Regions from separate parts of the Klebsiella sp. Sb-30 genome, predicted to be linked through region 1. Evidence: predicted binding sites of a transcription regulator. Region 1 holds the regulator's gene; the other holds the start of a gene.
What was found. Region 1 encodes PhoB, which activates phosphate uptake and scavenging genes when phosphate is short. Its sites were predicted from a motif close to CTGTCATAAAACTGNCNNAT; they were not measured.
Positions count from the first base shown of each region.

Region 2: uvrB (excinuclease ABC subunit UvrB) is a predicted target of PhoB. The motif match lies at 5,315-5,334, and genes of this name have one in related genera.

Region 1 is NZ_CM172749.1:4,159,928-4,171,048, reverse strand. It holds gene AC236I_RS19505 (AroM family protein) at 216-893, shown strand; gene ppnP (pyrimidine/purine nucleoside phosphorylase) at 981-1,265, shown strand; gene rdgC (recombination-associated protein RdgC) at 1,331-2,242, opposite strand; gene mak (fructokinase) at 2,334-3,239, shown strand; gene AC236I_RS19485 (hypothetical protein) at 3,288-3,650, opposite strand; gene sbcC (exonuclease subunit SbcC) at 3,976-7,134, opposite strand; gene sbcD (exonuclease subunit SbcD) at 7,131-8,333, opposite strand; gene phoB (phosphate response regulator transcription factor PhoB) at 8,543-9,232, shown strand; gene phoR (phosphate regulon sensor histidine kinase PhoR) at 9,254-10,549, shown strand; gene brnQ (branched-chain amino acid transporter carrier protein BrnQ) at 10,964-11,121, shown strand, end outside.
Region 2 is NZ_CM172749.1:3,645,586-3,656,706, reverse strand. It holds gene bioA (adenosylmethionine--8-amino-7-oxononanoate transaminase) at 1-465, opposite strand, end outside; gene bioB (biotin synthase BioB) at 551-1,591, shown strand; gene bioF (8-amino-7-oxononanoate synthase) at 1,588-2,745, shown strand; gene bioC (malonyl-ACP O-methyltransferase BioC) at 2,729-3,484, shown strand; gene bioD (dethiobiotin synthase) at 3,477-4,199, shown strand; gene AC236I_RS17050 (ABC transporter ATP-binding protein) at 4,141-4,863, opposite strand; gene uvrB (excinuclease ABC subunit UvrB) at 5,601-7,622, shown strand; gene pmrB (two-component system sensor histidine kinase PmrB) at 7,858-8,949, opposite strand; gene pmrA (two-component system response regulator PmrA) at 8,954-9,625, opposite strand; gene eptA (phosphoethanolamine transferase EptA) at 9,622-11,121, opposite strand, start outside.

The sequences.
Region 1 (11,121 bases):
TCCGGGCCTCCATCACATTTTTAATTCATCAGCGTTGCTGATGATTCCCTAAGGTACGGATTTTTCAGGCATGCGCCTGAGGCCACATCAATCTTTACATTCAACGGCGGCGGTAAGCTGCTACGCTTCTGGACGGTTGATTTTTAGTCAACGGGGGGGCGAAGTGGTGTGCAGTAAGCCTGTGCTGAAGCAGTGGTAGTGAAAAGGTACGTGATATGAGTACAACGATGGCTATTTTAACCGTTGGCGTGGTACCGGTGGCTGAAGTTTTGCCGCTTTTAACCGAACATATCAGGGAAGAGCAGATCACTCATATTAGCCTGTTAGGCAAAATGACGCGTGAAGATGTTATGGAAGATTATGCCCTTGATTCCGGCGATGAACGCCTGCTGACGTTATTGAATGATAACCAGCCGGCCGAGGTTTCGCGCCAGAAGGTCGAGCGTGATTTAAAGCATATTATCGCGATGCTCGACAGGCAAGAATATGATGTCATTCTATTTTTGAGTTCCGAAATGCTCAGTGGCCTCACGGCGCGCAATGCTATTTTACTGGAGCCGCAGCGGATTATTCCGCCGCTGGTGGCATCGATTGTTGACGGGCATCAGGTCGGGGTTATCGTTCCCGTTGAGGAGGTGCTGCCCATGCAGCAGCAAAAGTGGCTTTCGTTAGAAAACGCGCCTTACTACGCGTTGGCCAACCCGATCAGCGGCAGCGATAGTGATTTATTGAGCGCCGGACGGGCGCTGCTGGAGCAGGGCGCCGACGTGCTGGTGCTGGACTGCCTGGGTTACCACCAGCATCATCGCGACGTATTGCAAAAAGCGCTGGATGTGCCGGTTCTGCTGTCAAATGTGCTGGTTTCCCGGCTGGCTGCAGAACTATTAGTTTAACATGGTCCGATAGATTAATTTTACGTGACAGGGGCAAGGAGCGCCCCCTATATTGAGGCTTCAACAAAAGATCATAAGGGCTTGTTTATGCTTCAAAGCAATGAATACTTCGACGGAAAAGTGAAATCGATTGGCTTCACCAGCAGCAGCACCGGCCGCGCGAGCGTCGGGGTGATGGCAGAAGGGGAATATACCTTTGGTACCGCGCAGCCGGAAGAGATGACGGTGGTGAGCGGTGCGCTGAATGTGCTGCTGCCGGGGGAAACCGAGTGGAAAGTGTATGCCGCCGGTGAAGTGTTCAATGTACCAGGCAACAGCGAGTTTCATCTGCAGGTGGCTGAGCCAACCTCTTATCTGTGCCGCTATCTGTGATTCCTCGCCTTCCTGCCGCGGCAGGAAGGCATGTTGCCCGCTTTGTCGAGCGCATCCGGCGCTGATTAGCGCTGTGCTTCTCCGCCGAGAGCTTCCACCAGATTCTGAATCAATGCCGCCAGTTCGCCGGTCATCAGAATAAAGTCGGCGTCAAAACGCTGAGCGAAATCTTCCCGGTCAATATCTTCATTCTGGTCACGCAGTTCGTCGCAGAACTTCAGACGTTTGATTGAACCATCATCGCACATCAGGAACTGAATACGCTGCTGCCAGTCGAGCGCCAGTTTGGTCACGACTTTCCCGGCTTCAATATGCACGGCGATTTCATCGCTGACCAGATCCTGTTTCTTCGCCCGAATGACGCCGCCGTCTTCCAGCATGGCTTTCAGTTCGGCTTCATCCAGCAGCTGGAAACCCTGAGCGACGCTCCCGGAGCGGACCCATTCGGTCAAGGTCAGCTCGATCGGATTTTCCAGCGCCAGCGGAACGACCGGCAGAGAACCTAAGGTTTTACGCAGCAGCGCCAGCGTATCTTCCGCTTTCTTGGCGCTGGCGCAGTCGACCATGATCAGCCCGTTGACGGTATCGATCCACATCATTGTCTGGCTGAAACGGCTGAAGGCGCGCGGCAGCAGCGAGTGCAGCACTTCGTCTTTCAGCGAATCTTTCTCGGTTTTTTTCAGCTTACGGCCCTGATCGGCTTCCAGCTTGAGGATCTTTGCTTCCAGCGCCTGTTTGATCACCGGTGACGGCAGGATCTTCTCTTCTTTACGTGCGCAGATCACGATCTGACCATTTGCGGTATGCGTCAGCGCATCGCTGTGCGAACCCATCGGCGATACCCAACCGGTCTTCGCCATATCCTGGCTACCACAAGGGGTAAATGTCAGCCCGGCCAGCTGTTTTTCCATCTCCTCGGCACGCAATGAAATCTCGCGGCTGAGACGGTAAACCATTAAATTTTTGAACCACAGCATGATAATTTCCACGGCGTTGTCGTTAAATCCAGCGGGCATGATAGCGAATTGTCGCTATGCTTGCATTGTTAATCGGGGAGAGGAGCTTACAGTGCGTATTGGTATTGATCTGGGCGGCACAAAAACAGAAGTCATTGCTCTGAGTGACCAGGGAGAGCAGTTATTCCGCCACCGTTTGCCGACTCCACGCGAGGATTATCGGCAAACAATAGAGAATATCGCGACGCTGGTCGGGATGGCGGAGGACGCGACCGGGCAGCGCGGCAGCGTTGGCGTCGGGATCCCGGGGTCGATTTCGCCCTATACCGGGGTAGTGAAGAATGCCAACTCCACTTGGCTCAACGGTCAGCCGTTTGATAACGATCTGAGCCAGCGCTTAAACCGCGAAGTACGCCTGGCGAATGATGCCAACTGTCTGGCGGTTTCCGAAGCGGTAGACGGCGCCGCCGCCGGGGCGCAGACCGTGTTTGCGGTGATCATCGGTACCGGATGCGGGGCCGGCGTGGCGATACAGGGCCGTTCCCATATTGGCGGTAACGGCACCGCCGGGGAGTGGGGTCACAACCCGCTACCGTGGATGGATGATGATGAACTGCGCTATCGTGCCGAAGTGCCGTGCTATTGCGGTAAGCAGGGATGTATTGAAACCTTTATCTCCGGGACCGGTTTTGCCACGGACTACCAGCGTTTGAGCGGCCAGTCGCTCACGGGCAACGCGATTATGCAGCGGGTTAGCGAGCAGGATCCGCTGGCCGAGCAGGCGCTGAAGCGTTACGAGATGCGTCTGGCGAAGTCGCTGGCCCACGTGGTCAATATCCTCGATCCGGATGTGATTGTCCTCGGCGGTGGGATGAGCAACGTTGAACGCCTCTACCAGACGGTTCCTGAACTGGTGAAATCATGGGTATTCGGCGGGGAGTGCGAGACGCCGATTCGAAAAGCCGTACACGGCGACTCCAGCGGCGTGCGCGGCGCGGCCTGGCTGTGGCCGCTGTAAATCAGCGTGACCCCGTTGCCCTGGTCAGCTGGGGCAACGAGGAGTTAATCACAGAGCGGGGATCTCATCCAGGTGAGAGTAAATCGTCAGCCCTCTTTTTTTCCCTTCCTCGACATCAAGATCGGCGCCCCGGGACTCCCCCGGTATACGCAAAATCGCGTCGCAGCGGCTAATCAAACGATGGGCGACGGGATATAAAAACTCTTCGCTGATCGGATCGCCTGTTTCCTTTGAACCAGCGGCTTTGGCCAGAGGTAAAGCGAGCCACTCGCCAATCACGGGAATATGCCCTTTACGATAAATATTCAGCGCAACCTGTGCCATGGCGTTCAGGTTGGCAGCAATCAGTTCCGGGCGATCATTGGTGCCGCTGCGGACGGGACCCGCAACCAGGATAAGACAACTTTTCATCTCTCAGACCTTCTTAATATGTGAGCGGGAAGACGGGAAACCCGATGGATATCCGCAAAGGCGTTTTTACCTGGCGCGTATCTGTCGGGGACATTGCTTCTGCACGTTTGTGCACGAATGGCGGTGATAATAGATTTTTTCCGCTTTTAGTGGTTTAAACGTCATGTTGATGCCTGTTTATTCTCTCTTTAGAAAATAAAACGAAACTATCACGCATATTCATGCATGATCAAGATTATTCGTGAAATTGCGGCAAGGATAATGCACCGGAGAAGTGCGACCTTTCCGCGAAAGGAAAGGTCTGCGCAGGGGAAAGGCTCGGGGGTTACTCGATGGAAAACATTTTATCCAGCCGGCTGTAGCCAAGACCGTTGATTTTCTTAACTTTGATCTGCACCGGAATGCGCTCTTTCATTGCTTCAACGTGGCTTATTACGCCGATCACCTTACCGCTGGCATTCAGGGCGTCGAGCGCATCCAGCGCGGTATCGAGCGTTTCGCTATCGAGCGTGCCGAACCCTTCATCAAGGAACAGCGAATCGATGCGCGTTTTGTGACTCACCAGATCGGACAGCGCCAGCGCCAGCGCCAGGCTGACAAGGAAACTTTCACCGCCGGAGAGGGTCCGCGTATCGCGTACCGCATCCGCCTGCCAGGTATCAACCACCTCCAGCTCCAGTGCTTCGCTGGCCTTGCGCTGGAGCTGGTAGCGCCCGTGCAGGCGATTGAGCTGATGGTTCGCCAGCCAGACCAGGTTATCCAGCGTTAGCCCCTGGGCGAATTTGCGGAACTTATCGCCCTCTTTAGAACCGATTAGCGCATTAAGCCATGCCCAGTCCTCGAGCTGCTGCCCGGCAAGCGCGATCTCCTGATGTAATGCCTGCTGGCGTTGCTGGTTTCCGGCATTCTGTTTCAGCTGTTGGCGGATCTCTCCCTGGCGGGCGCTGTTTTCCCGCAGCTGCGGCGCCAGCTGGAGCAGACGGGCCTGGAGCTGTTCCAGCGGTAGGGTGAGGTCGACGTCTGTCGGCGGTCGCTGCTGATGCCGGGCGAGCGCGTCGCGAGCGCGCAGCGCCAGAGCGTTATTTTGCTGTACGGCATTTTCCAGCGCCTGTTTAAGCCGCTCCAGCCGCTGGCGCGTCTCTTCGTCAAGCAGAGCGGCGAGAAAGGCCTGCTGGTCGGCAAACGGGCTGCTGGAGAGGGCGGCAGCGAAGCGGGTTTGCGTCTCCCGCAGCGCTTCCTGCTGCTGGCTCTCCTGCTGGCTCAGCGTCCGCCACTGGCTTTGCAATGCCAGGCAGTCGTCATGCACCTGACGCCAGCCCGTCAGCGGCGCCGGATCGGCTATCTCGTCCGTTGACGGAAGGGGCTCCGGCTCTGTCGGTGGAAGTGTTTCCAGCAGCGGCGTCAGCTGTTGAAGCTGCTCCTGAAGCGCGACGGATTGGTTCTGTTGTTCCTGCCACAGGCGGCTCTCGGCTTCCCGCTGCGCCAGCCACTCCGCCGTCCGATCGGCCTGCGGAACGCTGAGCGCGAAGGGCGAGAGTTCTGTCTCCAGCTGCGCGCGCCGTTGTTCCTGCTCCTGCTGGAGCTGCCTGAGCTGTTGCTCGCCCGCCTGCTGCCGGGCCTGCCAGGCCAGTCGCTGCTGGTGCTGATACAGCTGCTGTTCGCTCTCTTGCTGGGCCGCCAGCCAGCCGGGAATATCATCCTGCGGCTGCAGGTCGCAATGGAGTCCGCTGACGGTTGTCTGCCATTGTGAGGTGAGCGCTTGCTCCTGCTGAAGGAGAGAGTCCAGCTCTTCTTTCTCTTTAACCTGTTGTTTAAGCAGTGCCTCAAGCTGGCCGCGCAGCTGGGCGCCTTCTTCCGCCAGCTGTTTGACTTCACGCTCCAGACTATCCCGGCGGGCCTGATTCACGCCGGGCTCCAGCGCCCGGTATTGTGCGACGGCCGGGTGTTCGCTGGAACCACAGAGCGGACAAGGGGCTCCGGGCTGCAGGCGAGCGCGCTCTTCCTCCAACCCGACAATGCGCGCTTCCAGCTCACAAATAGCCTTCACATCGCTGAATTGCTGATGTTTTTCTTTGTAGGCCAGGCGGCGCTGGGCCAGGGTTGTTTCCAGCTTTTCCTGTTCCTCGCGACGAGCCTGCTCAGTGGTTTGCAGCTGCTGCTGACGCTGGCGAAGCGGCAACAGGCGGCTATGCAGCGTCGAAAGCTGCTGGCGTAACGGGCGGGCGGCGGCGTGCTGCGCCAGGCTGGCGGTGACCTGGTCGGCATCCAGCGTCAGCGTCGCAGGCGGCAGCTCTGCCAGCTTGCGGGCGATTTCCGCCAGGCTCTGTTGCACGACGTTCTGTTGCCGGGCATCGCTCGCCTGCTGCTGGAAGACGGCCCGCCAGCCCGCCAGCGAGTTTCCCCACTGGCGATAGCGATCGTGTTCGTTAAGCCACAGGTTGAGGGCGTGATGGGCATCCTGCAAGCGGGTCATCTGCCGGCTGGCGGCAAGGCGGATCCCGGCGCGCAGCCGCAGCTTGTCCTGTAAGCGAGTATTCACTTCCTCCACCTGGCGGTGGGTTTGCGCCAGCGCGGCGCTTTGTTCCTGCTGTCGGGTCCACAGCGGACGAAGCTGCTCTGCCGGCTGCGCGTTGAGCAGCGCTGCAAGCTGCGGCTGGGCCTGATCCAGCGCCTGCTGCGCGTCCTGCAGCCGGACCTGAGCCTGCGAGGCTTCCGCGCTGAGCTCCTGCTGGCGCAGCAGCCACTGCTGCGCGGCCTGCAGGCGGGCTTGCTCCGAAAGCTGTAGACGCTCTTCATCAGTAAGTGCTTGCAAACTTTGCTGTAGCGCCTGCTGCTGCTCATCACTCAGCAGCAGAACGCCGGAGGCCTGGGCCTGAAGTTTCTCCAGTTCGTTGCGGGCAAGCTTATGCTTTTCAAACACCTGTGCTGAAATTTGGCCGTAGATTTCGGTGCCGGTCAGCTCTTCCAGCAGCTCAGCGCGTTCTTTTGGTTTGGCGTTGAGGAACGCGGCGAACTGGCCTTGCGACAGCAGCATTGAGCGGGTAAAGCGACCGTAATCCAGTCCGGTGAGCGAAGCGGTCAGTTCGAGCTTATCTTTGACTTTATCGGCAAGGATCTGCCCATCGTCGCAGCGGGCCAGCTCAACGCGCGGGGCCTGCAGGTTGCCCTCCGGCTGATTGCGGGCGCGGTTCTGGCTCCAGAAGGCGCGATAGGCCGTCCCTTTGACCTCGAATTCCACTTCCGCCAGACACTCGGCGGTATCGCGGGTCATCAGATCGTTTTGCGATTGCGACACGCTGCTCAGACGGGGCGTTTCGTGATACAGCGCGAGGCAGATCGCGTCCAGCAGAGTGGTTTTCCCGGCGCCGGTGGGGCCGGTGATGGCAAACAGCCCGTTGCTGGCGAACGGTTCTGCGGTGAAGTCGATTTTCCATTCGCCTTTTAACGAGTTGATATTTTTCAGGCGCAAACTCAGAATTTTCACAGGTGCTCCTCACCATTCAGACTATGCAGCGTTTCGTTGAACAGCTGCGTCAGGCGTAGCCGCTGCGCCTCTTCCAGCGTTTCCTGCGCCAGCCGGCGTTCAAACACCTCCTCGACCTGCAGTTCGCTCAGCGTCTCCCGCCGCTCTCCCGCCAGGATGCGTTCACGTTGGGCGCGGCTGCGGCGAACCAGCAGCACTTCCACCGGCAGATCTTCGGTCTGGGCCTGAATTTTTCGCTGAATATCATGGAGATATTCGTCACTGGTAATTTCAATATCCAGCCAGACGACCGGCTCCTGAGGGGCGTCCCGCCACTGGGTAAGCTGTTCGCTGATGCTGGAGAAATCGCCTTTCAGCACTGCCAGCGGCTGCGTCACCGGCACCGTCAGAGGAAGCACCTCCGCCAGGTGCCCGTCGCTGAAGGTCACCAGATTGACGCTTTTGCTTTTGCCCGTCTCATCAAAGCTGAGGGCGATGGGCGAGCCGCTGTAGCGAATATGGTCGCTGCCGCCGATCTTCTGCGCCCGGTGAATATGGCCGAGGGCAACATAATCAACGGGGGGAAAATGGCTGGCGGGGAACGCCTCCAGCGTGCCGATGTAGATATCGCGCACCGCATCGCTCTTGCTGGCGCCAACGGTGGTCAGGTGGCCGCTGGCGACGATCGGCAGCGGACGATCGCCGCGCAGGGCGCAGGCGGCTTCGTACTGCTGCTGATAATAGTCGCTGATAGCGTTCAACAGCAGCTGCTGTTTTTCGCCGCCGGAGTGTCCGGCCTGGCTGGTGACCAGCTCGCGCGGGCGCAGGAAGGGGACCGGGCAAAATATGGCGCCGGGCGTGCCGTCGCGCTGCGGCAGAATAAAGGGAGCATGGCCGGCGCTGGCCACCACCGTGGTTTTCAGAAAGGCCAGAATATCGCGGGATTCATTTAGCGTCGCCACCGAATCGTGGTTGCCCGCCAGCACCACCAGCTGGCAGCCGGTTTGCTGAAGCTGAACCACGAATCGGTTATACAGCTCGCGGGCGTAGCTTGGCGGTGAGCCGGTATCAAAGATGTCGCCGGCGACAATAATGGCATCGACCTCGTGCGCCTGCGCGCTGGTCAGCAGCCAGTCGAGAAAGGCCGAGTGTTCGGCGGCGCGGCTCTTGCTGTAAAAATTCTGGCCAAGGTGCCAGTCAGAGGTGTGGATGATGCGCATAAGTATTCCCTGGCGAAAAAGCATAGGCGCATTATATACCTGTCATCCCGCAGGTTGCCCCTTTAACGCCAGCAGGATCGATTGTTACTCCTTGTCATTATTAAAAATCCGCTATCATATGACGGTCATTTTCTTCATAAATCTGTCACAAAACTGACGCATAATGGCGCCGCACTCTATACTGATGGCTAAAAAATACAGGGTAAATAATGGCGAGAAGAATTCTGGTCGTTGAAGATGAAGCTCCGATCCGCGAAATGGTCTGCTTTGTTCTTGAGCAAAACGGCTTTCAGCCCGTCGAGGCGGAAGATTATGACAGTGCGGTGAATCAACTCAATGAACCCTGGCCTGATTTGATTCTCCTCGACTGGATGCTGCCGGGCGGATCGGGTCTCCAGTTTATCAAGCTGCTCAAGCGTGAGGCGATGACCCGCGATATTCCGGTCGTCATGCTCACCGCTCGCGGTGAAGAAGAGGATCGCGTACGTGGTCTGGAAACCGGTGCCGATGATTACATCACTAAGCCTTTTTCACCGAAAGAGCTGGTGGCGCGAATCAAAGCGGTGATGCGCCGTATTTCGCCGATGGCGGTGGAAGAAGTGATTGAAATGCAAGGGCTTAGCCTTGACCCTTCCTCCCACCGCGTGATGACCGGTGAAAGTCCGCTGGACATGGGGCCGACGGAGTTTAAATTGCTACACTTCTTTATGACTCACCCGGAACGCGTCTACAGCCGCGAACAGCTGCTGAATCACGTCTGGGGGACCAATGTGTATGTAGAAGACAGAACGGTGGATGTGCATATTCGCCGTCTGCGTAAAGCGCTGGAACATAGCGGCCATGACCGGATGGTACAAACGGTCCGCGGCACGGGATATCGTTTCTCCGCCCGTTTCTGAATCTCGACAGGAGTGTGAACCGTGCTGGAACGGCTGTCATGGAAAAGGCTGGCGCTTGAGCTTTTCTTATGTTGTATCCCGGCCCTGATTCTTGGGGCGGTGGTGGGTTATCTGCCGTGGTTTTTACTGGCGGCAGTAACCGGACTTCTCATCTGGCATTTCTGGAATTTATTACGTCTTTCATGGTGGCTATGGGTCGACCGTAGCATGACGCCACCGCCGGGAAGAGGCAGCTGGGAACCGCTGCTCTACGGCCTTCACCAGATGCAGATGCGCAATAAAAAGCGCCGACGCGAACTGGGTAGTCTGATCAAACGCTTTCGTAGCGGGGCTGAGTCTTTGCCCGATGCGGTGGTGCTGACGACGGAGGAGGGGGCCATCTTCTGGTGTAATGGCCTGGCCCAGCAGATCCTCAATTTGCGTTGGCCGGACGACAGCGGACAAAATATTCTCAACCTCCTGCGCTACCCTGAATTTGCTCATTACCTCAAAAACAGGGATTTCTCAAAGCCGCTCAATCTGGTCCTCAATACTGCTCGTCATCTGGAGATCCGCGTCATGCCCTACAGCGACAAACAGTGGCTGATGGTGGCGCGCGATGTCACGCAGATGCACCAGCTGGAAGGCGCGCGGCGCAACTTTTTTGCCAACGTCAGCCATGAGCTTCGCACGCCGTTAACGGTACTGCAGGGCTATCTGGAGATGATGCAGGAGCAGGTGCTGGAAGGGATGACGCGCGAAAAAGCGCTGCATACGATGCGCGAGCAAACCCAGCGCATGGAGGGGTTAGTCAAGCAGCTGCTGACGCTGTCGCGGATTGAAGCGGCGCCGACGCTGGCCATGAATGACAAAATCGACGTGCCGATGATGCTGCGGGTGGTGGAGCGGGAAGCCCAGACGCTAAGCCAGCAGAAGCAGACGCTCCACTTCCACGTCGATGAGACGCTGGTGGTACTGGGCAACGAAGAGCAGCTGCGCAGCGCGATCTCCAATCTGGTGTATAACGCAATCAACCATACGCCAGCGGGGACAGAGATTACCGTCAGCTGGCAACGGGCGCCGCATGGCGCGTTGTTCAGCGTCGAGGATAACGGTCCGGGGATTGCGCCCGAGCACATTCCGCGTCTGACCGAGCGATTCTATCGCGTGGATAAGGCGCGTTCGCGGCAAACCGGCGGCAGCGGTCTTGGGCTGGCGATCGTCAAACATGCGGTGAATCATCACGACAGTCGTCTGGAAATTGAGAGTACGGTAGGCCAAGGGACGCGTTTTAGTTTCTTACTCCCGGAACGTTTAATTGCCAAAAAAAGCGCCTGAACGCACCCTTGTCAACATGACTTGCCAATGACCAGCTTCGGCTGGTCATTTTCGTTTGCAGTCACTTTTTAGCCGCGTAATTAATGAACGCCTGCTGCTTTTTTGTTCGCATGATTAGCCGGAGGTTTTCCTTAGATATGGTCAATAATCCCGCTCGCAAAAATAGACTTAGCATAATCATCTGCTTTTGCGATCCCGCCTTGCATTAAAACGTTATAAGCGTTTAAATTGCCCCCCATGCAGTCGCAGACAGACTGTTTTTGCGTGGTAATTCAAAAAACAATTCTTTCCCACGCGTGTTCGGGAGCATATCCCGCTGATTTTTCCGGCAACCACCGCTGTATCCTCCCTCAGGGGAAGACACGGTATTTTCCGTTTGTTAACAACACCACATCCACAGGCAGTAATGAATTTATGACCCATCAGTTAAAATCTCGCGACATTATCGCGTTGGGCTTTATGACCTTCGCGTTGTTCGTTGGCGCAGGCAACATTATCTTCCCTCCGATGGTGGGTTTACAGGCTGGTGAACACGTCTGGACCGCCGCTATTGGCTTTCTGATTACCGCCGT
Region 2 (11,121 bases), 510 kb from region 1:
GCAGACCGACATCGCGCCAAAGGTATCGCCGTGGTAGCCGTTGCGGAAGGTGAGAAAGCGCCGCCGCGCTGCGCCTTTTGCCTGCCAGTACTGCAGGGCCATCTTCATGGCCACTTCCACCGCGACCGAGCCGGAGTCGGCGAGGAATACGCACTCCAGCGACTCCGGAGTCATCGCCACCAGCTGGCGGCACAGCGCCACCGCCGAAGGGTGGGTGATACCGCCAAACATCACGTGCGACATCTGGTCAATCTGCGCTTTCATCGCGGCGTTTAAACGAGGGTGATTGTAGCCGTGGATTGCCGCCCACCAGGATGACATTCCGTCAATCAGCTGCTCTCCGCCGGCGAGGGACAGCTCGCAGCCGTGGGCGGAAACCACCGGATAGACCGGCAGAGGAGAAGTCATGGAGGTGTAGGGGTGCCAAATGTGGCGCCGATCGAAGGCGAGATCGTCCGTTGTCATAAGTGACTTGTAAACCATTTTGAAAACATTTAGGTTTACGAGTATAAACCGAACCGACAATTAACAAAACCCTTTGGAGAGGCCAATGGCTCACCACGCACGCTGGACAATGTCGCAAGTTACTGAGTTGTTTAATAAACCATTGTTAGATCTGCTGTTTGAAGCGCAGCAGACCCATCGCCAGCACTTCGATCCGCGTCAGGTCCAGGTCAGCACGCTGCTGTCGATCAAAACCGGCGCCTGTCCGGAAGATTGTAAATATTGCCCGCAAAGCGCGCGCTACAAAACCGGTCTCGAATCGGAGCGTCTGATGGAAGTTGAGCAGGTGCTGGAGTCCGCGCGCCAGGCAAAAAATGCCGGATCAACGCGCTTCTGCATGGGGGCCGCCTGGAAGAACCCCAACGATCGCGATATGCCGTATCTGGAGCAAATGGTCAAAGGCGTCAAAGCGTTGGGGCTCGAATCCTGCATGACGCTCGGCACCTTGACCGACACCCAGGCGCAGCGCCTCGCGGGAGCCGGGCTGGACTACTACAATCACAACCTCGATACCTCGCCGGAATTTTACGGCAACATCATTACCACCCGCACCTATCAGGAGCGCCTGGACACCCTCGACAAAGTGCGTGACGCCGGGATTAAGGTGTGTTCCGGCGGGATCGTCGGCTTAGGCGAAACCGAGAAAGATCGCGCCGGCCTGCTGTTACAGCTGGCTAATTTGCCAACGCCGCCGGAAAGCGTGCCGATCAACATGCTGGTTAAGGTGAAGGGCACGCCGCTGGCCGATAACGACGATGTCGATGCTTTCGATTTTATCCGCACCATTGCGGTGGCGCGCATCATGATGCCGACCTCGTACGTGCGTCTTTCCGCCGGCCGCGAGCAGATGAACGAACAGACCCAGGCGATGTGCTTTATGGCCGGGGCGAACTCGATTTTCTACGGCTGCAAGCTGCTGACCACGCCGAACCCGGAAGAGGACAAAGACCTGCAGCTGTTCCGCAAACTGGGGCTTAACCCGCAGCAGACGGCGGTGCTGGAAGGCGATAACGAGCAACAGCAGCGTCTGGAACATGCGCTGAATAACCCCGATACCGAGGAATACTACAACGCGGCGGTGCTATGAGCTGGCAGCAACGCATCGACCAGGCGCTGAGCGAGCGGCGGCAGGCGGATGCATTCCGTCGCCGCCAGCCGGTGGCGCAGGGTGCCGGGCGTTGGCTTATCCGTGAAGATCGGCGCTGGCTGAATTTCTCCAGCAATGATTATCTCGGACTGAGCCAGCATCCGCAGATTATCGCCGCCTGGCAGCAGGGGGCGGCGCGTTATGGCGTGGGTTCCGGCGGCTCCGGCCACGTCAGCGGTTACAGCGAGGCGCATCGTGAACTGGAAGAGAGCCTGGCGGACTGGCTGGGATATCCGCGCGCGCTGCTGTTTATTTCCGGGTTTGCCGCCAACCAGGCGCTGATTACCGCGCTGCTCGCCAGGGACGATCGCATCGTTGCGGATCGCCTGAGCCACGCCTCTTTACTCGAAGCGGCCAGCCTGAGCCCGGCGCAGCTCAGACGCTTTGCGCACAACGACGTGCAGCAGTTGAGTGAACTTCTCGGCAAGCCGCTGGCGGGGCAACAGCTGGTGGTGACGGAAGGGGTGTTCAGCATGGATGGCGATAGTGCACCGCTTCGCGATATTGCCCCAACGACCCGGGCGGCCGGCGGCTGGCTGCTGGTGGACGATGCGCATGGTATTGGCGTCGTGGGCGATGAAGGGCGCGGCAGCTGTCACGCGCAAAACGTCCGCCCGGAACTGCTGGTCGTGACCTTCGGTAAAGCCTTTGGCGTCAGCGGCGCGGCGATCCTGTGCGACGAGGCGCTGGCGGACTATCTGCTGCAGTTTGCCCGACATCTGATTTACAGCACCGCCATGCCGCCGGCCCAGGCGGTTGCGCTGAGCGCCGCGCTGGCGGTGATCCGCAGCGATGATGGCCGGCAGCGGCGGGAACAACTGGCCAGCCGCGTGGTGCAATTTCGCGACGGTATGGCGGATTTTCCGGGGGAGCTGAGCGCCTCGACCAGCGCGATTCAGCCGCTGATCGTGGGTGACAATACGCGGGCGTTGCAGCTGGCGGCGCGCCTGCGTGAGCAGGGCTGCTGGGCGACGGCCATTCGTCCGCCGACGGTGCCGGCAGGCAGCGCGCGGCTGCGCCTGACGCTGACCGCGGCCCATGAGCCGACTGATATTACCCGTCTGCTGGAGGTGCTGCATGGCGGCGGTGAATAAACGGGCGGTGGCTGCGGCCTTTGGCCGGGCGGCCACCCACTATTCGCAACATGACGCGCTGCAGCGTTACAGCGCTGAACTGCTGCTGCGTCAGCTTCATGGCCGCCCTTTTTCAGCGGTCCTCGACGCCGGCTGCGGCCCCGGCAGCATGAGTCGCTACTGGCGCGAGGTCGGCAGTCATGTGACGGCGCTCGATCTCTCGGTTGAGATGCTGGCGCAGGCCCAGCGCAACGCGTGCGCGCATCGTTATCTTGCCGGGGATATTGAGTCGCTGCCGCTGGCCGATGCCTGCGTCGATTTGGCGTGGAGCAATCTGGCGGTTCAGTGGTGCGAGAGTCTGTCCGGCGCGCTCGATGAGCTGTGCCGGGTGGTGCGCCCCGGCGGTCGGGTCGCGTTCACCACCTTGCTGGCCGATTCGCTTCCCGAGCTGAATCAGGCCTGGCGCGCCATTGACACCCATCCCCATGCCAACCGCTTTCTCAGCGAACGGGCGGTGCGCGAGGCGCTGGCCGGGCGGCGAGCCGTTGGCGAGGTTCACGCCGTCAGCCTGCCGTTTGCCGATGCTCTGAGCGCGATGCGTTCGCTCAAAGGGATTGGGGCAACACACTTGCATCAGGGGCGCAGCGCGGCGCCGTTGAGCCGGGGAAAACTGCGTCAGCTGCAGCTGGCCTGGCCAAAACAGCAGGGCCAGTGCCCGCTGACGTACCATCTTTTTACAGGAGTCATTGAACGTGACTAAACGTTTTTTCGTCACCGGAACCGACACAGAAGTCGGTAAAACGGTCACCAGCTGCGCCCTGTTGCAGGCGGCGAAGCTGTCAGGTCTGAAGTGCGCGGGCTATAAACCGGTCGCCTCCGGGAGTGAGTTGACGGCGCACGGGCTGCGTAACGATGATGCGCTGGCACTCCAGCGCAATAGCGGTGTGGCGCTGAACTATGCGCAGGTCAACCCCTTTACCTTTGCCGAACCGACCTCACCGCATATCGTGAGCGCGGAAGAGGGGCGGCCGATTACCGGCGATGCGCTTTCTGCCGGGCTGCGTGAACTGGAGACGCTGGCGGAATGGGTGCTGGTGGAGGGAGCGGGAGGCTGGTTTACGCCGCTATCCGCGACGCTGAGTTTTGCCGACTGGGTACGCGACGAACGGCTGCCGGTCATTCTGGTGGTCGGCATTAAACTCGGCTGCATCAACCACGCGCTGCTGACGGCCCAGGCGGTACGTCAGGCCGGGCTGCCGCTGGTGGGCTGGATTGCAAACGACATCCAGCCGCCGGGTAAACGCCATGCGGAATATCTGGCGACCCTCAACGATCGACTTGCGGCCCCGTTGCTGGGCGAGATCCCATGGCTGGCGGACGCGTCGCGACGTGAGGATCTCGGCCAGTATCTGGATCTCAGCGCGCTGGATCGGGCGTCATCCACTGTGCCAGCAGCGGTTCATCCAGCTGGATAACGCGGCCTTGCGCCACGTTACGCCCGCGATGCAGCAGGCAAAAACGGTCCGCCACCCGGCGAATAAACGGCAGGTGCTGTTCCGCCAGCAGCACCGTTAAACCGATGTCGCGGTTCAGGCGCACCAGCAGGTCACCCAGCTTATGCACGAAGTGTTGTCCGCTGCCACGCGAAGGTTCATCAAGAATCAGCAGACGCGGCCGGACAACCAGCGCTCTCGCCAGCGCCAGCTGGTACTGGTCATCTTCTGACAACATCGCGGCTTTATGCTGACGTCGTGCGTAGAGCTCCGGGAAAAAATCGTAAATCTCCCCCTTTACGGCGCCGCCCGGGTTCCCTCCGGCGGCCAGCGCAATATGCAGATTCTCCTCCACGCTCAGCTGAGAAAAGATCCGCCTGTCCTGCGGGACATAGCCGATGCCAATAATCGAGCGGGAATGGGCGGAGAGCGGCGTGATATCGCAGGGCGGCGAGCCGATGTCATGCCAGGTCATACTGCCGCTGGCGACCGGAAGATGTCCGGTAATGCAGTTCACCAGCGTGGTTTTCCCCATCCCCTGGAGTCCCATCACACAGGTGCACTCCCCCGGCTGAAGTTCAAGGTCGACATTCCATAGCGTGTGCTGATTTCCGTAGTACTGATTGACTGCGCGTAGACTCAACATAGACGTTTTCTCCTGTTTGGGGATAGCGGGCGACATGAAGATTCTGCAAATCTCTTGCCAGGAAAAAGATGTTTCGGTTTTTTCCCGTACGGGCAGCTGCCGCGGGGCGGGGCGAAGGCGAGTCAGCGAGGCGGTTGCACTCTCCCGGTGCTAAGGGGTATGAAAAATGGTGCAGAAAGCAACAAAAAAGCAGGCACCCTTAGCTGATAAATATCAAAAATAATTCGATAATTTTTTTTAGGCGGTCGATTTTCACCGGCGGTCGATTTCTGCGGGGTGGCAGAAGGCATGGCCTGCAGACACTTATCCACTATTCCTGTGGATAACCTTGTGTATTAGAGTTAGAGAACTTGCGGTAAGCTAGAGATTACGCGGCCTGCGGCTGAATTGGCGCGAAACCCATCTTTTGTTTAATATCATTAAATATCAATTAGTTGAATAAAAGCAATGGCTGTAAGGAAAGTGTCACCTGATGCCACAAAAGATTCACCACCTTGCTTGACAAATGTTAAATGATAAATTTTTTTGGGGATAACCCTACTCTCTGGCGGATTATTCTGCAGGATGGTCTTTTTTTACCCCAAAACGACGCGCGCGCGGGCGATTTCAGGCACAAACAATAATAGAATACTGTTTTTATATCCAGTATTATTTATTGGCAAAAGTGAGCGTGAAGGGTAGAATTAAACACCTGCCGTATATCACCAGGCGCTTCATCCTTCTTCAGGGCCAGACATATGAGTAAAACGTTCACGCTGCATTCCGCATTCCGTCCTTCTGGCGACCAGCCGGAGGCTATCCGCCGCCTGGAAGAGGGGCTGGAAGATGGCCTGGCGCACCAAACGCTGCTGGGGGTGACCGGGTCGGGCAAGACGTTCACCATTGCTAACGTTATCGCCGATCTTCAGCGTCCGACGATGGTGCTGGCGCCGAATAAGACCCTGGCGGCACAGCTGTACGGCGAAATGAAAGAGTTCTTCCCGGACAATGCGGTGGAATATTTCGTCTCCTACTACGATTACTATCAGCCTGAAGCCTACGTGCCGAGCTCGGACACCTTCATCGAGAAAGACGCGTCGGTGAACGAGCATATCGAGCAGATGCGTCTGTCGGCGACCAAAGCGCTGCTTGAGCGGCGCGATGTGGTGGTGGTGGCTTCGGTATCGGCTATCTACGGTCTGGGCGACCCGGATCTCTACCTGAAGATGATGCTGCACCTGACCACCGGCATGCTGATCGACCAGCGGGCGATTTTACGCCGCCTGGCGGAGCTGCAGTATACCCGTAACGATCAGGCCTTCCAGCGCGGCACCTTCCGCGTGCGCGGCGAAGTGATCGACGTCTTCCCGGCGGAATCCGACGATATTGCGCTGCGTATCGAGCTGTTCGATGAAGAGGTTGAGCGGCTGTCGCTGTTCGATCCGCTCACCGGTCAGGTGGAATCGACGATTCCACGCTATACCATCTACCCGAAAACGCACTACGTGACGCCACGCGAGCGAATCGTTCAGGCGATGGAAGAGATAAAAGTCGAGCTGGCGGAGCGGCGTAAAGTGCTGCTGGAAAACAACAAGCTGCTGGAAGAGCAGCGCCTGAGCCAGCGTACCCAGTTCGACCTCGAAATGATGAACGAGCTGGGCTACTGCTCGGGCATCGAAAACTACTCGCGCTATCTTTCCGGGCGCGGGCCGGGCGAACCGCCGCCGACGTTGTTTGATTACCTGCCGGCAGACGGTTTGCTGGTGATTGACGAATCCCACGTCACTATTCCGCAAATCGGCGGCATGTACCGCGGCGATCGGGCGCGCAAAGAGACGCTGGTGGAGTACGGCTTCCGTCTGCCGTCGGCGCTGGATAACCGTCCGCTGAAGTTCGAAGAGTTTGAGGCGCTGGCGCCGCAGACCATTTACGTCTCGGCGACGCCGGGGCCTTATGAGCTGGATAAATCTGGCGATGAGGTGGTCGATCAGGTGGTACGTCCGACCGGGCTGCTTGACCCGCTGATTGAAGTGCGACCGGTGGCGACTCAGGTCGATGACCTGCTGTCGGAGATTCGCATCCGCGTCGCCATCAACGAGCGCGTGCTGGTCACCACTTTGACCAAACGGATGGCGGAAGATTTAACGGAGTATCTCGAAGAGCACGGCGAGCGCGTGCGCTACCTGCACTCCGATATCGATACCGTGGAGCGTATGGAGATCATCCGCGACCTGCGGCTGGGCGAGTTCGATGTTCTGGTGGGTATCAACCTGCTGCGTGAGGGACTGGATATGCCGGAAGTGTCGCTGGTGGCAATTCTGGATGCCGATAAAGAGGGCTTCCTGCGTTCGGAACGCTCGCTGATTCAGACCATCGGTCGCGCCGCGCGTAATATCAACGGTAAAGCGATTCTGTATGGCGATAAAATTACCGCTTCGATGGCCAAAGCCATCAGCGAGACCGAGCGTCGCCGTGAGAAGCAGCAGCGCTATAACGAAGAGCACGGTATCACCCCGCAGGGGCTGAATAAAAAAGTGGTCGATATTCTGCAGCTGGGCAGCAATCTGGCGAAGACGAAAGCCAAGGGCCGCGGAAAATCACGTTCGCCGGTTGAGGCGGATACGCCTGAGGTGCTGCTGACGCCAAAAGCGCTGCAGCAGAGAATTCACGAGCTGGAAGGGCAGATGATGCAACATGCGCAGAATCTGGAGTTCGAAGAAGCCGCGCAAATTCGTGACCAGCTGCATCAGCTCCGCGAGCTGTTTATTGCGGCGTCCTGATCCCGCAGGACGCGATGCGCTGCGCGTGGGGCCAGGCAGTGTGACGGGACGCCGATTTTTTGCTATTCCGCGGCGTTTTCTGGCTGGCTTAATGTCTGCTTAATCTTGCCAGGCGACACTATCCTCATTCTGATGAGGATAGTGTCATGCAAAAATTAACCTTCCGTGAGTCTCTGGCCCTTACCTGTGCGTTTGTTGTGGTTGTCGCTTTTGTCCATCAGTGGGTGCTGACGTTCTAACGCGAAGGCTTAGGAAACTGAATCCAGCCTCGAACGCCGGGGCCAGGCTGGCGGTTATGTAAGAAAAACTGGGCATCGTGCAGCTGAACGATGCGCGTCACAATACTTAATCCCAGGCCAATTCCCCCGTAGCGGCTGTCCATACGGACAAATGCTTTACTCAGCTCGCCGCTTTTCGCTTCATCAATCCCCGGACCTTCATCTTCCACGGCCATAACCGGCGTTGTACCGGCCTGTATGGCGATTTTTATCTTCGACCCTGCCGGGCTATAGCGATGCGCATTCTCCACCAGATTGCGCAGCACAACGCGCAGCAGCGTGGCATCACCGGAGACAACAACATCTTTGGCATCATCCCCCTCGGGGAGGGCGAGCGCCAGCGTCTGCTGGCGCTGTTCCAGCATGCTCTCCAGCTCACCGCGAATCGGTTCGACCACATCCTCTTTCAGCAGCACGCGCTGGTAGCTCCCGGCGGAAAATGACTGCCCGACGCGCGCCAGCTGCAGCAGCTGTGAGATGCTGTTGGTCATCTGATCCAGACGCTGGATCAGCTGACCCACCTCCACGTGGTGCACTTTCGCCATCAGTTCGAGATGCAGACGCAGTCCCGCCAGCGGGGTACGCAGCTCGTGCGCGACGTCAGCGGTGAACAGGCGTTCGCGATCGAGGGTTAAGTTAAGGCGAGAAACCAGCTGGTTAATCGCTGTCGTCACCGCCGTCACTTCCGGAACCGACTCCGTCAGCGTAATCGGCTGCAGGTTATCCGGCGTACGGCTCTCCAGCTCAGTTTGCAGATTCGACAGCGGTCGGGTGATTTTTCTCACCGCCACCAGACTGATATACAGCGCCAGACCGACGATCAGCAGGCTGGGTATTAACAGACTCGCGACCGCCTCGCGCACTTCGTGTTCAACGTGCTTTTGGTTGTTATGCCCTTCGATGGCGCTCGCCACCAGCAGCTGAATCTGCTCTTTGCTTTCGTGCCATAACCAGAAAACGCTGATCAGCTGACAGACCACCAGAATAGTGCCGATCGTCAGCAGCAGACGGTGACGCATGGTCCAGGTTTCACTTGCGAACAGTGCCATGGCGTTATTCCGTTCCTGAATTGTTCACCAGCATATAGCCAAACCCCCTGACGGTACGAATACGGGCTTTACCCACTTTTTCGCGCAGGTTATGGATATGAACCTCCAGCGTATTGGTGGCGGGTTCATTGTCCCAGCTGTAGATATCGTTGTAGAGAATTTCACGGTGTACCGGGCTACCCGCTTTCATCATCAGGCGAGAGAGCAGGGCGTACTCTTTCGGCGTCAGGTCCAGCGCCTCGCCGCCCAGCCACACCAGGCGACGAGTCATGTTCAGCCGCAGGTTGCCCACGGCCATTTCGTTGTCGCCCTGGTTATTATGGCGGCGGAGCAGCGCGCGGATGCGGGCGTTCAGCTCTTCCAGGGCGAAAGGTTTCACCAGATAGTCATCCGCGCCGGTGTCGAGACCGCTGATGCGATCTTCAACGGTATCGCGGGCGGTCAGGATCAGCACCGGCTGGCTGAATTTTTCCCGACGCATGCGCATCAGGAAGTGCAGGCCATCTTCATCCGGCAGGCCGAGATCGAGTACGATCAGGCTGTAATGGTTGCTGGCGAGGGACAGGGCGGCCTCGTGAGCAGTGGCGACGCCATCACAGACGTATCCCTCGCTTTGCATTGCCAGGATCAGGCCTTGTAACAGGAGTGCGTCGTCTTCAATGACTAAGATTTTCATCTGGCGGTCTCGCTTCTGCACGGCGTTAAAATATCATCGATTGCCTGGTACTCGTGGGTATCGACCCCAAGGAGTCCGAGCAGGGTAGAAAACAGATTATCCTGAGAATAAGGGTCTGTTTTAGCTCTTTGTTGCAGACACTGGCTGGAAACGCCATAGCGCTGTTGGTAATCCTCGGACAACCAGAGCAGCATCGGCACATGTTTTTGCGTTTCCGGGGCGATTGACCACGGCAGGCCGTGTAAATAGACGCCATTTTCCCCCAGCGACTCACCGTGATCGGAGAGGTAAACGAGGCTGGTGGTGAATTTATCCTGCTTTGACTGCAATAATTTTATCGCTTTATCAACTATATAGTCGATATACAGAATTGTATTATCGTAGGTATTCGTCAGCTGCTGCTGGGTGCAGCTCTGGATTTCGTTGGTATCGCAGGTTGGGGTGAATTTTTTGAATTCAGCAGGGTAGCGATTGTAATACGTCGGACCGTGGCTACCGATGGTGTGCAGCACGATAATCCCGTCCTGCTGCAGATTATCGATGTAGCTCTCCAGATTATGGAACAACACTTCATCGTAACATTCGCCATCGATGCACTGGCCGGTCAGGTTCAGGTCGGTCACGTTCTGATGCGGGACGCGATCGCAGGCGCCCTTACAGCCGCCGTCGTTGTCGTTCCACAGCACCCGAATGCCAGCGCGTTGCAGGATGTCGAGAACGCCTTCCTGATGGTGGGCCAGCTCTTCATCGTAATGCGCCCGCGGCATATTGGAGAACATGCAGGGTACCGACACCGCGGTCGCCGTGCCGCAGGAGGTGGTATTCGCAAAGTAGATGACATCGTCTTGTTTGAGTCGCGGGTTGGTCTCGCGTTCGTAGCCGCCCAGTGAGAAATTCTGCGCGCGCGACGTCTCTCCCAGCACCAGAATGGTCAGGTTTTTGCGCGGGCCGCTGTGCATTTCGGGTTTTTGCACGGCATCTTCGCCAATGTTTACCAGCGGCAGGTTGTCCATCTTGTTGTGCGCATACCACGAGTTGATGGCAACGATGCTATTGGAGGGACTCAGGGATTTCACCAGCTCTTTATTGTTGCGAAAGACCGAGGCGTAATCTTTATAAAACAGCGCAGCGACCAGAACGATCAGCAGGGCCGATACGAGGATATTCAGCAGACGTACCGCGATGCTGCGCCACACTGTTTTGGCTTTACTGATTTTTATCCACCAGGCGAGGGCGACCATCAGAACACCGGACAGTCCCAGCGTCAGCACCATCTTACCGGACATCAGGGCGAAGCTTTCCGCCGGCGTGGTATCCAGAATGTTGGTAATCATGGCGCGGTCAATGACGACGCCGAAGGTCCAGATAAAATACTGGGCCGAGGCGCTCAGCAGAATAAACAGGCTAATAACGAGGCGGTCGAGCTTGAGGAAGGAGGCGAGCGTGGTGAGAATATTCATCACGCTGAAGGCAACCACCGGCATGCTGAGGAACAC